4 regions of the Saccharopolyspora sp. 7B genome follow, and region 2 is predicted to be linked to each of the others. Evidence: riboswitches for the same ligand, from Rfam matches in the RefSeq annotation. Region 2 holds a riboswitch; each other region holds the start of a gene.
The links. A riboswitch is a leader RNA that binds a small molecule or an ion and turns the genes downstream of it on or off. The one in region 2 is predicted to bind cobalamin.
Positions count from the first base shown of each region.

Region 1: it holds a riboswitch for cobalamin, as region 2 does, so the genes downstream of both, LCD33_RS12765 (putative cobaltochelatase) here and cobN (cobaltochelatase subunit CobN) in region 2, are expected to answer to the same signal.
Region 3: it holds a riboswitch for cobalamin, as region 2 does, so the genes downstream of both, LCD33_RS22480 (ribonucleoside-diphosphate reductase subunit alpha) here and cobN (cobaltochelatase subunit CobN) in region 2, are expected to answer to the same signal.
Region 4: it holds a riboswitch for cobalamin, as region 2 does, so the genes downstream of both, metE (5-methyltetrahydropteroyltriglutamate--homocysteine S-methyltransferase) here and cobN (cobaltochelatase subunit CobN) in region 2, are expected to answer to the same signal.

Region 1 is NZ_JAIUKC010000068.1:44,899-48,726, reverse strand. It holds gene LCD33_RS12765 (putative cobaltochelatase) at 1-1,899, opposite strand, end outside; cobalamin riboswitch at 1,958-2,087, opposite strand; gene LCD33_RS12760 (GNAT family N-acetyltransferase) at 2,156-2,623, opposite strand; gene LCD33_RS12755 (trypsin-like serine protease) at 2,812-3,591, opposite strand.
Region 2 is NZ_JAIUKC010000216.1:5,084-8,911, reverse strand. It holds gene cobN (cobaltochelatase subunit CobN) at 1-2,360, opposite strand, end outside; cobalamin riboswitch at 2,483-2,615, opposite strand; gene cobG (precorrin-3B synthase) at 2,869-3,828, shown strand, end outside.
Region 3 is NZ_JAIUKC010000157.1:2,201-6,028, reverse strand. It holds gene LCD33_RS22480 (ribonucleoside-diphosphate reductase subunit alpha) at 1-1,343, opposite strand, end outside; cobalamin riboswitch at 1,465-1,689, opposite strand; gene LCD33_RS22475 (bifunctional UDP-sugar hydrolase/5'-nucleotidase) at 1,908-3,617, shown strand; gene LCD33_RS22470 (helix-turn-helix transcriptional regulator) at 3,719-3,828, opposite strand, start outside.
Region 4 is NZ_JAIUKC010000226.1:771-4,598, forward strand. It holds gene metE (5-methyltetrahydropteroyltriglutamate--homocysteine S-methyltransferase) at 1-1,614, opposite strand, end outside; cobalamin riboswitch at 1,744-1,985, opposite strand; gene LCD33_RS27250 (VCBS repeat-containing protein) at 2,171-2,818, shown strand; tRNA gene LCD33_RS27255 (tRNA-Arg) at 3,032-3,108, shown strand.

The DNA.
Region 1 (3,828 bases), on a different contig from region 2:
CTTGCCGTCGGTGAGCAGCACCAGCAGCGGGCGCCGCCGCGGGTCCCGGGTGCGTTCGGTGCCGATGACCTGGTGGACCTTGAGCAGGCCGGTGGCGAGCGGGGTGCGGCCGCCGGTGCGCAGGTCGCGCATCCGGGTGGCGGCGATCTCCACGGAGGAGGTGGGCGGCAGCGCGAGTTCGGCCTGGTCGCCGCGGAAGGTGACCACGCCGACCTTGTCCCGGCGCTGGTAGGCGTCGCGCAGCAGCGAGAGCACGGCGCCGCTGACGGCGGACATGCGTTCGCGGGCGGCCATGGAGCCGGAGGCGTCGACGGCGAAGAGCACCAGGTTGCCTTCGCGTCCTTCGCGGACGGAGCGCCGGACGTCGTCGCGGTGCAGCACCAGGCCGGGGCCGCTGCGGCCGCGGGTGCGCTGGTGCGGGGCGGCGGCGATCAGGGTGGCGGGCAGGTGCACGCCATGACCGTCCACTGTGGATGATCGAACGGTCTGCCCGCTGCGGGAGCGGGCGCGGGACCGCCGGCCGGGGGCGCCTTCGCCGACGCCGGGGACTTCGAGCAGCCGGGCGCGGAACGCGGGCGCGGGCGCGGCCGGGGGCTTGTTCGCGGGAGCCTGGCCGGGGCCGTCCTCGCGCCGGGAACCGCCGTCGCCGTTCGGCGCGGGCGATTCCGGCGGGGTGGGGGCTTCGCCGCCGCCGGGCCCGTCGGGTCCGTCGTCCGGTCCGCCGTCGGGCGCGCCACCGCCGCCTCCGCCGGGGCCGTCGTCGGGACCTTCCGGCGGCTCTTCACCGGAGTCCTGGTCGTCGGCGGAGCCCTGGTCGTCGGCGGAGCCCTGGTCGTCACCGGCGTTCCGGTCGTCGGCCGGTTCCTGCTCGGCGTGCTGGGCGGCGTCCTCGAGCGCCTGCTGCAGCTGGTCCTCCTCGACGCCGGGTTCGTCGAACGGGTCGCGGCGGCGCCGGTGCGGCAGCGCGAGCCGGGCCGCGGCCTCCACGTCGGCTTCGGCGACCTCGTCGGCGCCGCGCCACGCGGCGTGCGCCACGGCGGTGCGGGCCAGCACCAGGTCGGCGCGCATCCCGTCCACGTCGAACGCGGCGCACAGCGCGGAGATCCGCCGGAGCTCGGCGTCGGGCAGCCGCACCGATTCCACTGTGGACCGGGCGTCGGCGATGCGGCGGGCGAGCGCGGCGTCCTCGGCGGCCCACCGCTCGGCGAAGCCGGCCGGGTCCGCTTCGAAGGCGAGGCGCCTGCGCACCACTTCGGTGCGGGTGGTGACGTCGCGGGAGGCGGCGACCTGCACGGTGAGGCCGAACCGGTCGAGCAGCTGCGGGCGCAGCTCGCCCTCCTCCGGGTTCATGGTGCCGACGAGCAGGAACGAGGCGGCGTGCGTCACCGACACGCCTTCCCGCTCCACGTGCGCGCGGCCCATCGCGGCGGCGTCCAGCAGCAGGTCCACCAGGTGGTCGTGCAGCAGGTTGACCTCGTCCACGTAGAGCACGCCGCGGTGCGCCGCGGCCAGCAGCCCGGGCTGGTAGGCGCTGACGCCTTCGGTGAGCGCGCGTTCCAGGTCGAGTGAACCGACGAGCCGGTCCTCGGTGGCGCCGACCGGAAGTTCCACGAGTTCCGCGGGGCGCGTCGTCCCGGAGACCTCGGCGTGCGGGCCGTCCGGGCACCGCGGGTCGGGTCGCCGCGGTTCGCAGCCGAAGCGGCAACCGGGCACGACGTCCAGCGCGGGCAGCAGCGAAGCGAGCGCGCGCACCACCGTCGATTTCGCGGTGCCCTTCTCACCCCGCACCAGCACCCCGCCGATGCGCGGGTGCACCGCGTTGAGCAGCAGCGCCAGCCGCATGTCGTCGTGCCCGACCACGGCCGTGAACGGGTACCGCGGGCTCGCGGGAGCAGTCATGCCAGGTGTTCCTTCCTCGGGTCTCGGACGCCCCGATGTCGGCTGCGCCTGGGCGAGGCAGTGTCCTGGCTCCCGGATCAGCGCGGAACTCCGGCCTTCCCAGGCGGCAGCGCCCGGTGGCTCGCGGGGGAGATCCGCTCCCCGGTCACAGTGGCGCCGACCGCACCGGTGTCGCACCGGTTTCCTGACCTGCCCTGGCTGGGACCAGCGAGCATCGTCGCATCCCCGCGACGGGCGAGGAACCGGCGCGGCTCGCTCAGCGCGGCGAACCCGGGTATCGGTGCATGTCGACGTGCGGGATGCCGTCTTCGAGATACTCCTCACCCGAGGGTTCGAACCCGAATCCGCGGTAGAACTCCAGCGCGTAGGTCTGCGCGGACAGCGTCGCCGGCGCGCGCTGGATCTCGGCGAGCGCGGCGCGCATCAGCTTGCGCCCGAGCCCGAGGCCGCGGGCGTCCTTGGCGGTGGCGACGCGGCCGATGCGGAAGGTGCCGTCGGGGTCTTCGAGCAGGCGCAGGTAGCCGAGCACGTAGCCGTCGGCGGAGTCGATCCAGAAGTGCCTGGTGGTGGTCTCCAGGTCCCGGCCGTCCAGTTCCGGGTAGGCGCACTGCTGCTCGACCACGAACACGTCCACGCGCAAGCGGAGCATGCGGTAGAAGTCCTCGGCGTCGAGGTCGGCCGTGTAGGCGCGGTGGACGGCGGTGGCGAGCGGTTGCAGGGTCACCCCAACGGGATATCACATTCCGGCTACGACACCCGGGGTCACCTGCGGTGGAAGTAGCGCACACCACGTCCCGCGCGCCCGGGCGCGCGGGCCTCGGGGCGGGTCGGTGCTGCGCACGGCGACCGGTGCACCGCCGCGGCGCGAGCACCGGGTGGCACCGGCTCGTCCCGCGGTGCGGGACGCCGGGTTCAGAGCCGCGCGGCGACGTCGTCGGCGACCCCGGAGATCCGGGTGTACACGCCGGGTGTTCCGGGACGTCCGCAGCCGGTGCCGTAGGAGACGACGCCGATCAGCCTGCCGTCGGCGACGAGCGGTCCGCCGGAGTCCCCGGCGCACGCGTCCCGGCCGCCTTCGGGCGGGCCCGCGCAGACCCGCGTCCCCGACTCGTAGCCCGGGTAGGCGGCGCGGCAGTCGGCGTCCGCGCTGATCGGCACCTCGACGGACTGCAGCGTCGCCGAGGTGGGCCCGTTCTCGGTGGTGCGCCCCCAGCCGTGCACCCGCGCCGGGGTGCCGGGCCGGTAGCGGGCGGTCTCGTCGGCCCCGGCCATCGGCAGCGGTCGTTCGCGCACCGGTGCGGCCAGGGTCAGCACCGCCACGTCGTGCCCGCCGGTGACGTCGCGGAACTCGGGATGCACCCAGACGTCGCCGACGGGCGTGTCCGCGCCGCCGGTGGTGCGCAGGTCGGGGCGGCCGGTGACGGCGCGCAGCTCCGCCGCGTCGTGGCCGTCCACGCAGTGCGCGGCGGTGACCACCTTGATCTCGGTGACGAGGGTGCCGCCGCAGAACTGGCGCCCGGCCTGGTCGGTGAGCGCGACCACCCAGGGCGCCGCGTGTTCGTCGGTGCCGCCGAGCACGCGTTCCTGCGCGGGGCCGGCGGCGGCCGGTGCGGCGAGCGCGGCGGTGGCCGCGGTGGCGGCGGCAGCACCTCCGGCGGCGATCCGGGCGAGCGGGCTGGATCGGTCGGGCACGGCTGCCTCCTGGACGTGCGGCGTCGTTCGGCGGCACACGGTAGCGGCCCGATCACGCCGGGATGACGAGGGCGAGCTCACATCGGCTCATGATAATTTTTCGTTAAGATGGACTTCGGCGGGAAAAAATCCGGATCACTGCTTCGGCAGAGGTGGTTCGTCCCGCCCACTCAGTCAAGATCTCCGGTGCCCGCGACGACGCGGAACCGAGATCACCCCCGATCCGGTGAAACCTCG
Region 2 (3,828 bases):
CCGCCGTCGAGGGCGTGCAGCGTCGCGGTCATCTCGTCGGTGGTGGCGTCCAGCCGCGGCACCACCTCGGTGACGGCGAACTCCAGCACCCGCACCACGTCGTCCGGCGCGTCGCCCAGCACCGAGCGGCACACCTCGACGACCGCGCCGAGCTCCCAGCCGCGCTCCTCCAGGCCCGCGACGAGCGCGTGCGCGGAGCTCTCCACGTCGTCCACGGTGCCGCGGGCGACGCTGCCGTCCTCCAGCATGCCCAGCGCCTCGCGCAGGCCGGGCAGGGCGCCGCTCTGGCCGCCCCACACCTGCCGGGCGCGCAGCATCGCCAGCACCAGGTTCACCCGCGCCTCCCCGGTCGGGGCGGCGCCGAGGACGTGCAGGCCGTCGCGGATCTGCGCGTCCTTGATCTCGCACAGCCAGCCGTCGACGTGCAGCAGCATGTCGTCGAACTCGGCCTCGTGCGGGCGCTCGTCCAGGCCGAGGTCGTGGTCGAGCTTCGCGGCTTGCATCAGCGTCCAGATCTGGCTGCGGATCGCGGGCAGCTTCGCCGGGTCCATCGCCGAGATCTGCGCGTGCTCGTCGAGCAGCTGCTCCAGCTTCGCGATGTCGCCGTAGCTCTCCGCGCGCGCCATCGGCGGCACCAGGTGGTCCACCAGCGTCGCGTGCACCCGGCGCTTCGCCTGGGTGCCCTCGCCCGGGTCGTTGACCAGGAACGGGTACACCAGCGGCAGGTCGGCCAGCGCCGCGTCCGGTGCGCAGGACGCCGACATGCCCGCGGTCTTGCCGGGCAGCCACTCCAGGTTGCCGTGCTTGCCGAGGTGCACCATCGCGTGCGCGCCGAACTCGTCGGTCATCCAGCGGTAGGCGGCCAGGTAGTGGTGGCTCGGCGGCAGGTCCGGGTCGTGGTAGATCGCGATCGGGTTCTCGCCGAACCCGCGCGGCGGCTGCACGACCACGACCACGTTCCCGGCGCGCAGCGCGGCCACCACGATCTCGCCGTCCGGGTCGTGCGAGCGGTCCACGAACTGCTCGCCCGGCGGCGGGCCCCAGTGCTGCTCGACGCTCTCCCGCAGGTCCTGCGGCAGCGTGGCGAACCAGTCGGCGTAGCGCTTCGCGGGGATGCGCACCGGGTTGCCGGACAGCTGCTCCTCGGTCAGCCAGTCCGGGTCCTGGCCACCGGCGGCGATCAGCGCGTGCACCAGCGCGTCGCCGTCCTGCGCGGCCACGCCGGGCAGCGCGTCCGGGCCGTCCGCCGGGCCGATGTCGTAGCCGGCCTCGCGCAGCCGCCGCAGCAGGCCCACCGCGCTCGCCGGGGTGTCCAGGCCGACGGCGTTGCCGATCCGGGAGTGCTTCGTCGGGTACGCCGAGAGCATCAGCACCAGCCGCTTGTCCGCGGCGGGCACGTGCCGCAGCCGCGCGTGCTTCACCGCGATCCCGGCGACGCGGGCCGCGCGCTCCGGGTCGGCGACGTACACCGGGAGGCCCTCGGCGTCGTTCTCCTTGAACGAGAACGGCACCGTGATCAGGCGGCCGTCGAACTCGGGCACCGCGACCTGGGTGGCCATGTCCAGCGGGGACAGGCCCTCGTCGTTGTCCTCCCACGCCTCGCGGCTGGAGGTCAGGGTGAGGCCCTGCAGGATCGGCACGTCCAGCGCGGCGAGCGCGCCCACGTCCCACGCCTCGTCGTCGCCACCGGCGGAGGCCGTCGCGGGCTTCGTGCCGCCCGCGGCCAGCACCGTCACGATCAGCGCGTCCGCCTCGCGCAACGTGTCCAGCAGGCCCGCTTCGGGGGCGCGCAGCGAGGCGCAGAACACCGGCAGCGCCTGGCCGCCCGCGTCCTCGATCGCCTCGGACAGGGCGTGCGCGAACGCGGTGTTGCCCGCCATGTGGTGCGCGCGGTAGTAGAGCACCGCGACCTTCGGGCCTTCGGTCCGGCGCGGGGTCCGCTCCAGCAGACCCCACTTCGGCGTCTCCACCGGCGGTTCGAAGCCGTGGCCGGTGAGCAGCACCGTGTCGGACAGGAAGTTGAACAGCTGCGCCAGGTTCTCCGGTCCGCCCTGCGCGAGGTAGCCGTGCGCCTGCGAGCAGACGCCGCCGGGCACCGTGGAGCACTCCATCAGCTCCGCGTCCGGGGCCTGCTCACCGCCGAGCACCACGACCGGGCGCGGTCCGGCGAGCAGCGCGTCCAAGCCCTCCTCCCACGCGCGGCGGCCGCCGAGCAGCCGCACCACGACGAGGTCGGCGCCCTCCAGCAGCGGCGGCAGGTCGTCCACGCCGAGCCGAGCCGGGTTGCCGAGGCGGAAGTCCGCACCGCTGGCGCGTGCGCTGAGCAGATCGGTGTCCGATGTGGACAGCAGCAGGATCATGCGGCACGCTCCCGGCTGAGCAGGGACGCGGGCGTGCGGACAGGACGCATGGTCAACCTTCCTCGGGGTCCTCGCCCCGGAGTCGTCGGCACCCGGTGTGGCACCGGGCGGTGGCGGCGCCGGAGTGTCCTGGCTCCCGGATCGGCGCTCGCTCCGGCCTTCCCACCCGCGCGGCGCGCGGGCAGTGGCCTCGTACTCGGAGTCCGCTCCCCGGTGACAGTGGCGGGACCGCGCCGGACTCGCACCGGCTTCCTCCGCACGTCGCCGCCGACAACTCTCCGCAACGGGGCGATCGTTCGTCAAGTGGCCGATCGTGCGCACGCGGGAGAGATCCCGCACTCGGCCGGTCCGGCCGCCCGGTGAGGCGCATCGCGTTTTGCGGACGCGATCCGGGCGGGACGTAGTATCGACGGTCGCCGGTGCGCCCCCGAGTCCGCGCACCCCGGACAGCGGCGCCGTGCGCTGCGAGTTCCGGACCAGACCACGATCGACGAGAGCGGGGACGAGCGTGCCGCGACGAGCCGGACCCGACGCGTGCCCCGGCGCGCTGCGGGTGCACGAGGCCGCCGACGGGGGATTGGCCCGCGTCCGGGTGCCCGGCGGGCGGCTCGCGGCGCGGCAGGTGCGGGCGCTGGCGACCGCGGCCGCGCTGGGTGACGGCGGCTGGGAACTCACCTCGCGGGCGAACGTCCAGGTCCGCGGCCTGTCCGCGGCGGCGGTGCCGGAGTTCGCCGACCTGCTCGGCGCGGCCGGACTGCTGCCGTCGCCGACGCACGAGCGGGTGCGCAACGTCGTCGCCTCGCCGCGCACCCGCCCGGGGGCGCTGGACGTGCGCGCGGTGGCGGTGGAACTGGACGAGCGGCTGCGCGCCGACCCGGAGCTGGCGGAGCTGCCCGGCCGGTTCCTGTTCACCGCGGACGACGGCGGCGGCGAGGTGACCGCGCTGGGCGCGGACGTCGCGCTGCACCCGGCGGACGGCTCGGTTGCGGTGCTGCTCGCCGGGGCCGACCTCGGGCTGCGGGTGCCCGCGGCCGACGCGGCCCGCGCCGCGGTGCTCGCGGCCGCCGCGTTCCTCGCGGAGCGGGACCGGCTGGGTGCGGAGAGCTGGCGGCTCGCGGAACTGCCCGGCGGCGCGGAGCGGATCGCCGGCCGCGTCCGGGAGGAATTCCCCTGCACCCCGGCGGAATCCGTGGTCACGCCCGGTGATCCGGTGCGCACGCACGCCGAGCTGGGCGTGCTGGCCCGCGACGACGACCGGGTCGACCTCGCCCTCGGCGCACCGCTGGGACGGCTGGACGCCGCGCAGATCGCGGTGCTCGCCGCGCAGACCGAAGAGATCGCCGCCCGGACCGCCGCACCGCACCCGCTGCGGCTCACGCCGTGGCGCGCGCTGCTGCTCACCGACGTCCCCGCGGCCGAGGCGCCGCGCAGGCTCGCCGAGCTGGCCGCCGCCGGGTTCCTCACCGAC
Region 3 (3,828 bases), on a different contig from region 2:
TCGACGTCCACGTGCCAGGTCTCCAGGTACGCGCACACCGCGCCCTTGCGCTTGCCGCCCTGGTTCACCGCGACCGCCGTGTCGTTGGCGATCTTCAGGAACGGCACCACGCCCTGCGAGGAACCGTTGGTCCCCTTGATGTGCGCGCCCGTGCCCCGCACCGGGGTCCAGTCGTTGCCGAGCCCGCCCGCGTACTTCGACAGCAGCGCGTTGTTGCTGATGCCGTGGAAGATCCCGTGCAGGTCGTCGTCCACAGTGGTCAGGAAGCAGGACGACAGCTGCGGGCGGGTGGTGCCCGCGTTGAACAGCGTCGGCGTCGAGCACATGAAGTCGAACGAGGAGATCAGGTCGTAGAACTCGATCGCCCGCGCCTCCCGGTCGTCCTCGCGCAGCGCCACGCCCATCGCGACCCGCATGAAGAACGCCTGCGGCAGCTCGAACCGCACCCCGTCCTCGTGCAGCAGGTACCGGTCGTAGAGCGTCTGCAGGCCGAGGAAGCCGAACGCGATGTCCCGGTCCGCGTCCAGCGCCGCGCCCAGCCGCTCCAGGTCGAAGCGGGCCAGCTCCGGGTCCAGCTGCTCCAGCTCGATGCCGCGGCGCACGTAGTCGGCGAAGTAACCGGCGTAGCGGTCCCGCATCTGCACCTGGTCGGCCTCGGCCGGCTCGCCCGCGACGAAGCTCAGCGCCTCCCGACGCAGCTTGTCCAGCAGCAGCCGCGAGGTCACCAGCGAGTAGTTCGGCTCCGCCTCCACGAAGGTGCGCGCCGCCATCGTCAGCGACTCGGCCAGCTCCGCGGAGCTGATGCCGTCGTAGACGTTGCGCCGCACCTCGCGCAGCACCTGGTCGGCGTGCACGTCGTCGAGGTCCGAGCAGGCCTGCTCGACGACGGTCGACACCCGCTCCCAGTCCAGCGGCACCCGGGTGCCGTCCGGCGCGGTCATCTCCAGGCGGGGAGCGGCGTCCTCGACGGGAGCCACCTCGGCCTCGCGGGCCTGCGCGTGCTCCTCCCGGTAGAGCACGTAGGCGCGGGCGACACCGTGGTGCCCGCCGCGCATCAGCGCCAGCTCCACCATGTCCTGGATCTGCTCGATGTGCACCAGGCCTTCGGTACCCGCGTGGCGCAGCACGCCCTGCGCCGCCTGCTCCGTCAACTCCGCGACGATCTGGTGCAACCGCGACGACGATGCGGCCGAATCCCCCTCGGCCGCCAGGAACGCCTTGGTCAACGCCACGGAGATCTTCGTTTCGTCCCAACCGGAAACGGTCCCGTCGCGCCGCAGCACCCGCACTCCTGCCGGTACCACCGCGGTCGCTGCTGACGGCCGGGTCGTGGACTCGGTCACTGGCTCTCTCCTCGCAAGCTCGGACACCTGCCCGGAACTCCTCGGAACGCGCCAGGACCCGCGGCGCGCACGGCACCGCTCGTCCCACGACCCTCCCGCGAGGTCCCGGACGGCGCGCACCCCTCGTGCGCGCACCGATGGCAGGTCTTCGGACTCACGGGCGACCGGTGCTCGGCACCGGGCCTACTGGCCGTCGCTTCCCGGACGCCGAGCGTCCAGTGCTGCACCACCGGGAGGTGGTGACGGCGGTCGTTCCCGTTCACCGCTGCGGGGCAGTCCCGGATTCGCACCGGGTTCCCTGTTGTCACGCCGGGCGGACCGGCGAACCATCAGCGGGCGCCACACTACATCTTGGGTTCGGCGGTGATCCGGACCCCATCATCATCGGCGTGGCGGTGCCGGTGCGGAGGCGCTCGGTAGCCGTCCGCGCACTCCTCGGCCGCATCCTGCCCGGCCGCGGGCGGCTCCGCACGACCGCGAGGTGTGACGCGGAATCGGTGGTGGTCGGCAGCGGGTCCGGGCAGACTGCCTCCCGAGATCACCACCTGGGAGGAAGACCGAACCATGCGTGCCCACCGCGTGCGACGCGGACTCGCCGTCGCCGCCACCGCACTGGCCACCGCGGCCACGGCCACCGGGGCCACCGCCGGCGCCGCGCCGCAGGACCCGCCCGCGACCACCGACGTCCGGCTGATCACCTTCAACGACCTGCACGGCAACCTCGAACCGCCCACCGGGTCCTCCGGGCAGATCGAGCTCGACGACGGCCGGACCGTCGACGCCGGCGGCGCCGCCTACCTCGCCACCCACCTGCAGCGGCTGCGCGACGAGGTGCCGAACTCGCTGGTCTTCTCGACCGGCGACAGCGTCGGCGCCTCGCCGGTGAACTCCGCGCTGTTCCACGACGAACCCACCGTCGACTTCCTCAACTCGCAGGACGTGCGCGGCCACGTCGTCGGCAACCACGAGTTCGACGAGGGCTACCAGGAACTCCAACGGCTGCAGACCGGCGGCTGCCACCCGCAGGACGGTTGCGAGTTCCGGGATTCCTTCGCCGGCGCGGACTTCCCGTACCTCGGCGCCAACGTCACCTTCGAGGACGGCGGTGCCCCCGCGCTGCTGCCGTTCACCGTGCAGGTCTCCGGCGGGGTGCCGATCGGCGTGATCGGCGCGACCCTGCAGGACCTGCCCGACGTGGTCAGCCCCGAAGCGGTGCGCGGACTCCGGTTCGGCGACGAGGTCGAAGCCATCGACCGCACCTCCGACGCGCTGGAGCGCTTCGGCGTCAAGGCGCAGGTCGTGCTGCTGCACCAGGGCGACGAAGCCGACGGCGGCGGCCCGAACTCCTGCCAGGTCACCCCCGGCGGCCCCGCGAGCCGCATCGCGGAACAGGTCTCCCCGCAGGTCGACGCCGTGTTCAGCGCGCACAGCCACCAGCAGTACACCTGCACCGCCACCGACCCGGCGGGCGACCCGCGTCCCCTCGTGCAAGGCGCCTCCTACGGCAGGCTGCTGTCGGTGCTGGACCTGCGCGTCGACCGCGACACCCGCGAAGTGGTGCGGGAGAGCAGCACCGCGCGCAACGAGGTCGTCACCCGCGACGTCGAACCCGACGCCGAGACGGCCGCGCTCGTCGAGGAAGCCCGCGCGAAGGCGGCGCCGATCGCGAACCGCGCCGTCGGCACCGCCACCGGCGACCTGCTGAAGACCCCGGCGCCGTCCGGGGAATCCGGCCTCGGCAGCGTCATCGCCGACGCGCAGCTCGCCGCCACCCGCGACACGGGGGCGCAGCTCGCGCTGACCAACCCCGGCGGGGTGCGCGCCGACCTGCCGCACGCCTCTTCCCCGGCGGGCGAAGGCGACGGCGTCATCACCTACGGCGAAGCGTTCGCGGTGCAGCCCTTCGGCAACACCATGCAGACCATGACCCTCACCGGCGCGCAGCTGCGGGACGTGCTGGAGCAGCAGTGGAGCCCGGAGGGCGAGAACGTGCTGCAGGTGTCGGCGGACCTGCACTACGAGTACTCGCGGTCCGCGCCCATCGGGTCGAAGGTCTCCGGGCTCACCCTCGACGGCGCACCGGTGGACCCGGCCGCGCCGTACCGGGTGGCGGTGAACAACTTCCTCGCCGGCGGCGGGGACGGGTTCAGCGGCTTCACCGAGGGCACCGACGTCGCGGGCGGGCCGGTGGACCTGGACGCGCTGCTGGGCTACCTGGCGGAGCACCCCGACGTGGTGCCGCCGGCGCCGGACCGCATCACCGCGAAGGACTGAGCCGGGGTCCCGGCGGCGCACCCCGTGCCGCCGGGATCTCCTTTCGCACGGCCACTTCCTCCCGCCGCGCCCGGCCGCGCCGACGGAGGTCCGCCGCACCGTCAGCGGGGGACCGGCCGGGGTGCGATGACACCGTCGATGCCGAGCGCCAGCTCCTCCGCGCAGTCGCGCCAGGCGTGGCGCGAGCCCACCAGCTCCGCGCAGCGGCGGC
Region 4 (3,828 bases), on a different contig from region 2:
CGGCTCGGGCCGGGACACGTCGCCGTAGAGGATCGGTGGCCGGACGCAGCGCGAACCGTAGGACTGCACCCAGCCGTTGTGCGTGCTGGCGAACCCGTCCATGTGTTCCGAGAAGTACTGCACCATGTCGTTGCGCTCGGGTTCGCCGTGCACGAGCACGTCGAGTCCGAGGTCTTCCTGCAGCCGGATGACGCGTTCGATCTCGTCGCGCATCCGCTGCTTGTAGGTGGCGTGGTCGATGCTTCCGGAGCGCAACGCGGCGCGGGCCTTGCGCACGTCGGTGGTCTGCGGGAACGAGCCGATGGTGGTCGTCGGCAGCGGCGGCAGCCGCAGCGACTTGCGCTGTGCGGCGAGCCGGTTCGCGTAGTCACCGCGCTGGGCGTGCTCGGGTTTGAGCGAGGTGAGCCGCGCCTGCACCCGGTTGTTGCGCACCCGGTCGGCTCCGGCGCGGTCGGCGATGCGCCGCCGCGCGTCGTCGAGCTGCTCGGCGACGGTGTCGCGGCCCTGGTGCAGCGCGCGGTCGAGGACGACGACCTCGCCGACCTTCTGCGCGGCGAACGCCAGCCAGGACGCGACCTGCGGGTCGAGGTCGGTTTCCGCGTCGACGTCGTAGGGCACGTGCAGCAGCGAGCAGGAGGTGCTGACGGCGACCTCCCCGGCGAGGCCGAGCAGGGTGGCGGCGGTGGTGAGCGCCTTGTCCAGGTCGGTGCGCCAGATGTTGCGCCCGTCGACGAGGCCCGCGACGAGCGTCTTCTCCCGCAGCCCGGGCACCGACGGGAGTTCGTCCACGGTGCGCTGCCCGGCGACGAGGTCCACGCCGACGGCTTCGACGGGGGAGGAGGCGAGCACGCCCAGCGCGTCCCCGAGGTCGCCGAAGTAGGACGCGACCAGGATCTTCGGCCGTTCCGAGAGCTCGCCGAGCCGCTGGTAGGCGGCGCGCAGCGCGTCCAGGTCGGCCTGCGAGCGGTCCGCGGTGAACGCGGGCTCGTCCAGCTGCACCCATTCGACCCCGGCCCGGTGCAGCTCGCCGAGCAGTTCGGCGTAGGCGGTGACGAGCTCGTCGACCTTGTCCAGCGGGCGGAACGAGGCGGGCGCGCCGTCCTGCGGTTTGGACAGCAGCAGGAACGTCAGCGGTCCGACGACGACCGGGCGGGTCTTGATGCCCAGCTCAGCGGCCTCGTGGTACTGGTCGACGACGGTCTGGTCGGACAGCCGGAACTCGGTGTCCGGGCCGATCTCCGGGACGATGTAGTGGTAGTTGGTGTCGAACCACTTCGTCATCTCCAGCGGTGGCGCGGATTCCACGCCGCGGGCCATCGCGAAGTACGTGTCGAGCGGGTTCAGGCCCAGTTCGGCGAAGCGCGGCGGGACCGCGCCGAAGGTGACGGCGGCGTCGAGGACCTGGTCGTAGTAGGAAAAGGTGTTTCCCGGCACCGAGTCCAGCCCGGCGTCGCGCAGCGAACGCCACGTGTCGGTGCGCAGCGTGCGCGCGACTTCGCGCAGTTCCGCTTCGCCGGTGCGGGACTTCCAGTAGCTCTCCAACGCCCGCTTGAGTTCCCGGTTCGGACCGATCCGGGGGAACCCGAGCACGGTGGATCCGATTGTGCTGGTCAACGCTCTCTCCTCGCGAGCTGGACGGCAGTTCTGCGAGGTCGAGCGGGCAGGATCCGGGCACACGTGGCCGCACGCGGCGGCTCGTTCGTCCAGGTCTTCCCGCGAGACCTCGCAACAGCGCGCGTCACGCAGGACGCGCGCACCGGCGGCAGGTCTTCGGACTCGTGGGCGCTTCCCGGTGGAACCGGGGTCTTCTACTGGCCGTCGCTTCCCGAGCTCGCGCTCAGTGCTGTGACCGGTCGTGGCGACCGGTGACGGCGTTCGTTCCCACTCACCGCTGCGGGGCAGTCCCGGATTTCCACCGGGTTCCCTCTTGCCTCGCGCACCCCCGCTTTCGCAGGGCTGTGCGAACCACCAGCACTTCGGAGGCTACTTGCTTCTGGCGGGAAGACAAGGCCCTGCCGTCCGGATCACCCGGGCGCCGCGACGACCGCCGGAAGGTTTTTCGAGCCGCGGGCAACCTGCCGCGCGGTGGTGCGTCTTGTGAACAGGTGAGGGGGCGGGACGGATTTCTTCCGTCCCGGTGCGACGAAGCGATCGGGAGGAACCGGCTGTGGTGAAGAGCGGTATTCGGGCGGGTGTGGGCATCGGTGCGCTGGCCGTGGCGGCGATGGCGCTGGTGCCGGCAGGGATCGCCGCCGCTGACTCGAGCGAGACGTCCGTTGTGGACTTGAACGGGGACGGAACTCCGGACACCGCGCAGCTGTCCGCCATCGGGGACGGGGCGAAGCAGTCGCTCAAGTTCACTGTGGACGGTCGTACGACCGAGGCCGTGCTGACCGGCGACCCGTCCTTCGGCACCCAGCCGATGCGGGTGCTGGACGTGAACGGCGACGGCAGGCAGGAACTGCTGGTGACGGAGTCCGTCGGCGCGAACACCACCTGGTTCAGCGTGTGGGACCTGGGTGCCGATGGCGCGCCGCGCGAGCTGAAGACGCAGGACGGCGAGCCGCTGAAGATCAACGAAGGCGGCGGGATCGGTGCCCGCCTCGGCTACGAGTGCGCGCCCGCGGGCTCGGACGGCCGGGTCCTGATCACCTTGGCCGCGTCGAACGAGAGCCAGACGACGGAGCCCTCCTACGACGGTTCCCGGGTCGCCTACGAGGTGCGCGACGGCGTGGCCACGCCGGTCGACGACTACTCGTTCACCGGTGTCGGCAAGGACGACGACGTGCTGCGGGTGCAGCCCGAATCCTGCTCCTGAGGGGGAGCCGTCGGGGCCGTCGCGCGGGATTCGCGCGGCGGCCCCGACGTGCGCGCGGTGATTCCTCTGTGATCTTCCGGCGCGATTCCCGGCGTGGAGCTGTCGATCAGCTTGCCGTTCGATACCGGGTCTGCAACGCCGTTGGCGTCGGTACCACTGTCGACGGAGCGGCCGGTTACCCTGCTTGCTGCAGCTCACGCGAGCGATGTGCGGGCCCTCGTAGCTCAGCTGGACAGAGCAAAGGACTTCTAATCCTTAGGTCGCAGGTTCGAGTCCTGCCGGGGGCGCCACCAGGGGAGACGCCGATATTTTCGGATCTCCTGTGAAGGGGGTTCGGTGGTGATAAAGCACCGGTTCGAGCGTGGCCCGTGTGAGCACAGCGCTTGGTGAGCAAAGGTTTCGGTCTCGTTGTAGACCGCTTGGGCGCGTAGTGGAGCTCGGTCGGATCGATGAAAAGTTCGAGATTCGGCCCGCCTCCCTAGTGGTGCGTGCTACGCGCCCTGCGGCCGCGTCCGCAGCATCTCCGTCGGGCTTGTCGCCAGGTGCTGATCAGTGCCGGTGGAACGCGGCGGACGGCTTGTGTTTTCCGCCGCCTTCCACTGTCGGGGTCGACTCCGGCCGCCTCAACAGCGACCGCACCGACAACGGCACGGCACAGCGCGCCTATCTCGAACCCGGCCCGGACGAACAGGACACGGCCGCACGGGCCCGCCGCGCCCACGCACTCACATCGCAGCTGGTCGACGAATCCGCCCGCGCCATCCACCAGTGACGGGTCGAGACCTTCGATGCCGCTGACCCGAGGGCTAAACGACCTCGTTGACACCGCAGCCGACCTCGCCGCACCCACCAACCGCGTCGGCGATCCCGTGGTACTTGAAGTACGGCGGTACGAGCCTGCTCTCGTGGTCGTTGCGGACTCTGAGGGTGCCGTTGCCCGAATGTCGCTGACCGGGACACGATCTGCCAGCCGGACTGGGGCCCGTCCGATCCGATGCCCTGAGTAGTCG